Linked DNA regions of Magnetofaba australis IT-1. Each later gene encodes a partner of the first gene's protein in a complex. Links are inferred from orthologs where the notes say so. Each region holds a gene or a part of one and is shown on either strand. Other genes may lie near its edges.

Region 1 (3,235 bases):
GCGGTGTCCAGCAATGCGCCTTCGGGCAGCGACTCCAGATCCACCGCCACGCCGGAGGGACGCGGCATCTTCTCGCCCAACAGCGCGGCGGCGTTGCGCAGCGCGGTGTAGAGACGATCCAGACCCGCCTTGGCGGCGTCGAGCAGCTCAAAGCTGAAATCCAACGGCGTGCGATAGTGGCTGTTGAGGATGAACACGCGCAGGGTCTCGCCGGAGTAGACCTCCAGCAGATCGCGAATGGTTTTGAAATTGCCCAGGCTCTTGGCCATCTTCTCGGCTTCGCCCTGATCATTGATCACATTGACGAAGCCGTTGTGCATCCAGTAGTTCACCGGGACGCAGCCGGAGGCGCCATGACTCTGCGCGATCTCGTTTTCGTGGTGGGGGAAGATCAGATCCAACCCGCCGCCGTGGATATCGAACGACTGGCCCAGATATTTGGTCCCCATGGCCGAACACTCGATGTGCCAGCCGGGCCGTCCCGCGCCCCACGGCGACTCCCACTGCGGCTCATCGGGTTTGGCGCCCTTCCACAGCACAAAGTCCATGGGATCGCGTTTGCTCTCTCCCACCGCCACCCGCGCCCCCGCCTCCAGGTCGGTCAACGGTTTGCCGGACAGACGCCCATACTGCGGAAAATTGCGCACTGCATAGTAGACGTCGCCGTCGCTGGGGTAGGCCAGATCCTTCGCCACCAACTCGCCGATCATGTGGCGCATCTCATCCAGATGCTCGGTGGCCTTGGGCTCAATGTCCGCCTTGAGCACCGCCAACGCCTGCATATCCTCATGGAAGGCGTCGATGAAGCGGCTGGTGAGTTGCTGAATGGTCTCGCCATTCTCATTGGCGCGGCGAATGATCTTATCGTCGATATCGGTGAAGTTGCGCACATAGGTCACATCCAGACCTCGCGCGCGCAGATGCCGCACCACCACGTCGAACGCCACCATCACCCGCGCATGGCCGATGTGGCAATAATCATACACGGTGACCCCGCACACATAGATCCCCACCCGTCCCGGCTCGCGAGGGACAAAATCCTCTTTTTTGCGGCTCAAGGTGTTGAAAAGCCGGATCCCCATGGGATTATCCTTTCAGATCATCAGGTTGGACTTGGTGATATTTCACAATAGAGATGTCAGAGCGATTGCCAAGCGCGCATGATCCCGCTATAGTGCGACTCTTTACCCCAAAGCGAGTCAAAATTTAGCAGTCTGATCCGTGGAGATAAACCCATGTCCGACGCCAAGCATCACAAGGTTATCATTCTGGGCTCCGGCCCGGCCGGTTACACCGCCGCCATCTACTGCGCGCGCGCCAATCTCAAGCCCGTGGTGATTCAAGGTTTGCAACCGGGCGGTCAGCTGACCATCACCACCGAGGTGGACAACTACCCCGGCTTTGAAGAGGGCGTGCAAGGCCCTGAATTGATGACCAAGTTCCAGGCTCAGGCCGAACGCTTCGGCACGGAGATGATCTTCGACACCGTGATGAAGACCGATCTGAGCAGCCGCCCCTTCCGTCTGGAGACCGACGGCGGCGACGTCTACACCTGTGACGCCCTGATCGTCTCCACCGGCGCCTCGGCCCGCTGGTTGGGCATGGAGTCGGAGAAGCGTCTGAACGGCTTCGGCGTCTCCGCTTGCGCCACCTGCGACGGCTTCTTCTTTAAAGATCAAGAGGTCGCAGTGGTGGGCGGCGGCGACACCGCGGTGGAAGAGGCCCTCTATCTGTCCAATATCTGCTCCAAGGTCACCCTGATCCATCGCCGCGACGAACTGCGCGCTGAGAAGATCATGCAGGATCAGATGTTCGCCAAAGAGAACATCAACGTGGCCTGGGACAGCGTGCCTGACGAAATCCTCGGCGACGTCAACAAAGGCGGCGTCAACGGTATCCGCATCAAGAACGTCAAGAGCGGCGAGACCACCGACATCCCCGTCACCGGCGTGTTCATCGCCATCGGTCACAAGCCCAACACCGATATCTTCGGCGATCAGTTGGACAAGGATGAGGCCGGATATCTGATCACCAAGGCCGACTCCACCGCCACCAACATCGAAGGCGTATACGCCGCCGGCGACGTGCAGGACAAGATCTACCGTCAAGCCATCACCGCCGCCGGCTCCGGCTGCATGGCCGCGCTGGAAGTGGAGCGCTACCTGGCCGCCAAGGAGCATGCGGGCAAGTAATCCCGCCCGGTTTTGATTCTAAAAAACGGGGGCCTTTTGGTCCCCGTTTTTTATTGGGATTTTCTGGAGATGAAAGATGCTGGGGCTTCGCCCCAGACCCCGACCAGGGCGCCGCCCTGGACCCGCACGGGCTCTGCCCGTGACCCGCGAGGGCTCTGCCCTCGACCCGGCAGGGAAATGATTTCCCTGCACCCTCGTTAGTTAACCTCCGTACTGGGCTCCGCCTGCATACCTTCTCATCCGGCTACTCGCACGCTGGCCTCTTGTGGTTATTCCTTTTCCCTGTTCAATCCTGAGCTCGCTTGGTTATAACTGATGTGTCGCCTTCACCCTTAAGACAAGTCAGGTTGAGCCCCATGCACAACGCCACCCCGGAAGAGCAGGAAGGTTTTTACGGGCGGGAAAACTTTCTCCGCGCCTTCGATAATCGACTGAACGCAGGCGGCGGCGGGCTTTGGCCCATCAACGGCGGGCCGGGCCTCGGCAAAAGCTCCCTGCTCAAGCGCTTCGAAGCCCGCGCCAAACAGGCAGGCCGCACCTGTCTGCGTTTTGAGATCCCCGAGCAAGCCCCCGATGGCGGCCTGGGACTGTTGCAAACCCTCTGCCTGGACCTGCGCGAAGAGAAGAAGATGGCGCAGCTGCTGGAGTGGATCAGCGGCGGCGCTGCCGGTGACGTCGGCTTCAGTCAGAGTCTGGGTAAAGTCACCGATTTGGCCGATCAACAGATCGACGACCCCACCGTCAAGAAAGCCACCGCAGCGATTAAACTGCTGGGCTATTTCGGCGAAAAGTCACTGCAACTGCGACACGGAAAGCGCTACGCAGAGGCAAAAAAATTCCCCGAGTTGGCGCTGATGAAGCGCCTGGAAGCATTGGCCGCCGGGGGCAAACTAGTGGTAGTGGTGGACACCTTCGAGCGCATCTACAGGTGGCGTGGAGAGATCCCCACGGCGCTGGATTTCAGCGGCGCCGAGCCCCGCGCCATGGACGAGACCACCAAGAACCCCCAGGAGTGGCTGCATAATCTGCTGCAACAGCTGGCC
Region 2 (3,200 bases), on another replicon or contig:
TGGCGCGGGGCGAGGCGATGGAGGAAGCGGTCTCCCACGCCATCGGCTTTGTGCGGGAGGCGATTGTCCACGCTTACAATCTGGGCGGCGGGCAGTGGCTGCTCAACCACAAAGCAGGGTGAACCACGGAACCATACTGCCGTTACACTGTAACGTTATATAAACTATAAATAACGAATTTTCATCACCATTCCAGAACAATGCCGTATTGATTTAGTTCCTGCGGCGTCGGTGGCGCGGTCAACAGGCGCCCATTCATATCCAACAAGGTTTCACGAAACGCTTCCGCCACATTGGCGGAGCCGGGTAATTGTTCAGTGGGTTGATACACCGTCACGGTGAGCCCCTTGCTGGCCAGGGCGGCGGCGGCGCGCAGAGCCTGCTTGTTGCGCTCTTTGGGCGTGGGGCGCGGGATCACAATCGCCACCTGATCCGACGCCTGCCGCATGGCGCTCTCATCGGGCCAATGCAGCGCGGGCAGGGAGAGGGTCAATTGACTCTCGACAATCATACCGGAGAGGTCATACAGACTCCCCGGTTCGGTCTCCTCGGTGGGGGTGGGCGCCTTGAAGTGCTGATGACTGAAGGAGCAGACGATGCGATCCCGTTGTCTGGGGATGACAGTCAGCTCCTCAGTGGCCAGACACGCGCCGCTGTGCACGAAGAAGAGATTGAACTCCCACGGCGCGGGCAGACGGGCGGCGACCTGTTCCAGCAGCGTGGGGGAAAACTCCTGACGGGTGATAATGAGTGTGGCGATGGACGGGTTGGACATGACGTCCCTGCATCAATTTGGAGGAGAAGCGCGCAGCGCCATCCATTTGCGCCGCATGTACTCACTGACAGGCGGTTATACATAAAGTTCTGGTGTGCAACGGCGAGGTTTGAAGCCCCCGAACGAAAAAACGCCGCCCATAGGGGCGGCGTTTGAACGATTCAGAATGGTGCGCGGTACAGGATTCGAACCTGTGACCTTTGGCTTCGGAGGCCAACACTCTATCCAGCTGAGCTAACCGCGCTTAAGGGCTAGGAAACCTAGTCATATCCGAATCAAGCAGCTTATTCCACAGCAACAGGCTTTGTCAAAGAGGAATCCCCAATGTGCGCGGCCTTCTTGACAAAGTGCGGCATAGGGCATTAGGCTGGCCCATTGTGTTGAACCGAATCGCCGCCAGTCCCCCCTGCGGGCTGTTATTTTTCAAGGAGAGATCACGACCATGAGTGACAATGTCATCAAAACCACCGACAGCGCCTTTGAAGACGACGTACTGAAATCCGAGCTGCCGGTTCTGGTGGACTTCTGGGCCGAATGGTGTGGTCCCTGCAAACAGGTTGCCCCTTTCCTCGACGCCTTGGCCGAAGAGAAAGCCGCCAGCCTGAAAGTGGTGAAGCTGAACATCGACGAGAACCCCAACGTTCCCGGTCGCTATGGCGTGCGCGGCATCCCCACTCTGATGCTGTTCAAGGATGGCCAGATCCAAGCCTCCAAGATTGGCGCGATGCCCAAATCCAAGCTGTATGAGTGGGTGGACAGCTCGCTGTAAGCGGTCCGCTTGAGCAATTTAAAAAGCCGCCTTGGGCAACTGGGGCGGCTTTTTTTATGCGGTATTCCGAGCCAATTGGGCGCATTGTCAAAGCGGAAATTGTGTGCAAGGGAAAGGATTGACAGATGGCTGTGGAATCGCACGAGACTCCAATCGGGGCCCTCTGGCTGCGTGTTGAGCAGGGCGCGCTGGCGCAATTGAGCTGGACGCGGCCTGATGGGCCGAAAATGGAGCCCAGTGTGGAGGACGTCCCGGCATTGGCGCAGACGCGCAGCTGGTTGGACGCCTACTTTGGCGGACGGTTTGAACCGTTTCCGATCCTCCTACAGCCTGCCGGGGGCGCGTTCTATCAGCGTGTCTGGCAGGCGCTATTGGCCATTGAGCCGGGCCAAACCCGCACCTATGGCGAAGTGGCGCAAGCGCTGGGCAGCGGCGCGCGGGCAGTGGGCAACGCGGTGGCCGCCAACCCGATTCCGGTGATCATTCCGTGCCATCGGGTGGTGGGCAAGAGCGGATTGGGCGGCTACAGCGGCGACGGCGGGCTGACCACCAAGACGCAACTGCTGCGCCTGGAGGGGGCGCTACCTGGGGAGGCGTAACATGCCATATGATCCAGAGCTGGCGGAGCGATTGGCGGCGATTGTGGATGATCTGCCGGGGATGCGCCCCATACAGATGTTCGGTGGGGTGGGGTTTTTGCTCAATGGCAACATGTGCGTAGGGGTGTGGCGCGAGTGGCTGATTCTGCGCGTGGGCGCGGAGCAGGCGGAGCGCTGCCTGCAGCAGCCGGACATGCGGCCCATGGACATCACCGGGCGGGTGATGACTGGATGGGTGATGGCGGGCCCACAAGCGTGCGCGGAGAATACGCGTTTGCTGGAGTACGTACGCTTGGCGCTGGACTTTACCGGTGCGCTCCCGCCAAAAATGGGCAAAACTCAGCGCAAATAATTTCCGCAGTGGCAAGATTCCGCTACACTTCTGGCTCGGTTGATCCCTTCCTGATTCGCGCCATGCGAGGGCGTTATCCATGTTGAACAAATCTGTGCAATTTCGCTTGTCGGCGCCGGTGGCCGCGCTGTTGATGCTGGGCGGCTGTTTTGACTCTGGCGAGAAGAACGAAGCGGGGGTGTGGGACCCTGTGCAGGAGCGGGTGGTGTATGGCGATGAAGCCAAGGAGGTCAAGCTGGACTCCGCTCAGGAGGCGGCCGCCAGCGACAATGACGACATCTGGGACGCCTTCAGCCGCAAGCTGGAAGCGGGCAAGCAGGCGATGGGGGTGGTCGGCGAGGTGATGGAGCAGAATCCCGAAGCGCTGAATGTGTTACGTGGTGACGTCAGTTCTGCGGATTATCAGAAGCTGGACAAGGACTTCCTTAAGCAGAAGGCGGAGCAGTTGAAGGGGATCGCCAGCGATGCGGGGATCGATTCCAACTACCAGCCGTCGGATACTGAGAGAGCGTTACTGCGTGGCGCTGGCGGCGCGCTGGGAGTGAGCGAATCGCGCATGAATGCGTTAGAGCAGAAGGCCAATGATAACCGGGAGCGCGTGCAGCAGGAGTGGGAGCGTTCGCGGTGACGTTGTTGGTGGAGGCGCTGCCGCCGCTGCAGCGTGGGGTGTTTGTCACGGGCACGGATACGGGGATTGGCAAGAGC

Evidence for each region.
Region 2: the proteins of trxB (region 1) and trxA are in contact, whole or in part, in a crystal structure (PDB 1F6M), measured with the Escherichia coli proteins. The link is inferred for Magnetofaba australis IT-1 from one-to-one orthologs.

The regions. Positions count from the first base shown.
Region 1 is NZ_LVJN01000020.1:544,435-547,669, reverse strand. Bases 299-3,213 are described here. They hold trxB (thioredoxin-disulfide reductase), read left to right. Parts: upstream 299-1,235; coding sequence 1,236-2,192; downstream 2,193-3,213. Other genes in these bases: cysS (cysteine--tRNA ligase), read right to left, coding at 299-1,082. Outside these bases: more of cysS, read right to left, coding at 1-298.
Region 2 is NZ_LVJN01000021.1:568,487-571,686, reverse strand. Bases 1-2,880 are described here. They hold trxA (thioredoxin TrxA), read left to right. Parts: upstream 1-1,217; coding sequence 1,218-1,544; downstream 1,545-2,880. Other genes in these bases: MAIT1_RS21110 (hypothetical protein), read left to right, coding at 2,575-2,880; MAIT1_RS21115 (TfoX/Sxy family protein), read left to right, coding at 2,145-2,495; MAIT1_RS21120 (methylated-DNA--[protein]-cysteine S-methyltransferase), read left to right, coding at 1,670-2,143; MAIT1_RS21135 (hypothetical protein), read right to left, coding at 185-775; thiD (bifunctional hydroxymethylpyrimidine kinase/phosphomethylpyrimidine kinase), read left to right, coding at 1-122. Outside these bases: more of MAIT1_RS21110, read left to right, coding at 2,881-3,123; bioD (dethiobiotin synthase), read left to right, coding at 3,150-3,200. UniProt on the Escherichia coli protein: Participates in various redox reactions through the reversible oxidation of its active center dithiol to a disulfide and catalyzes dithiol-disulfide exchange reactions.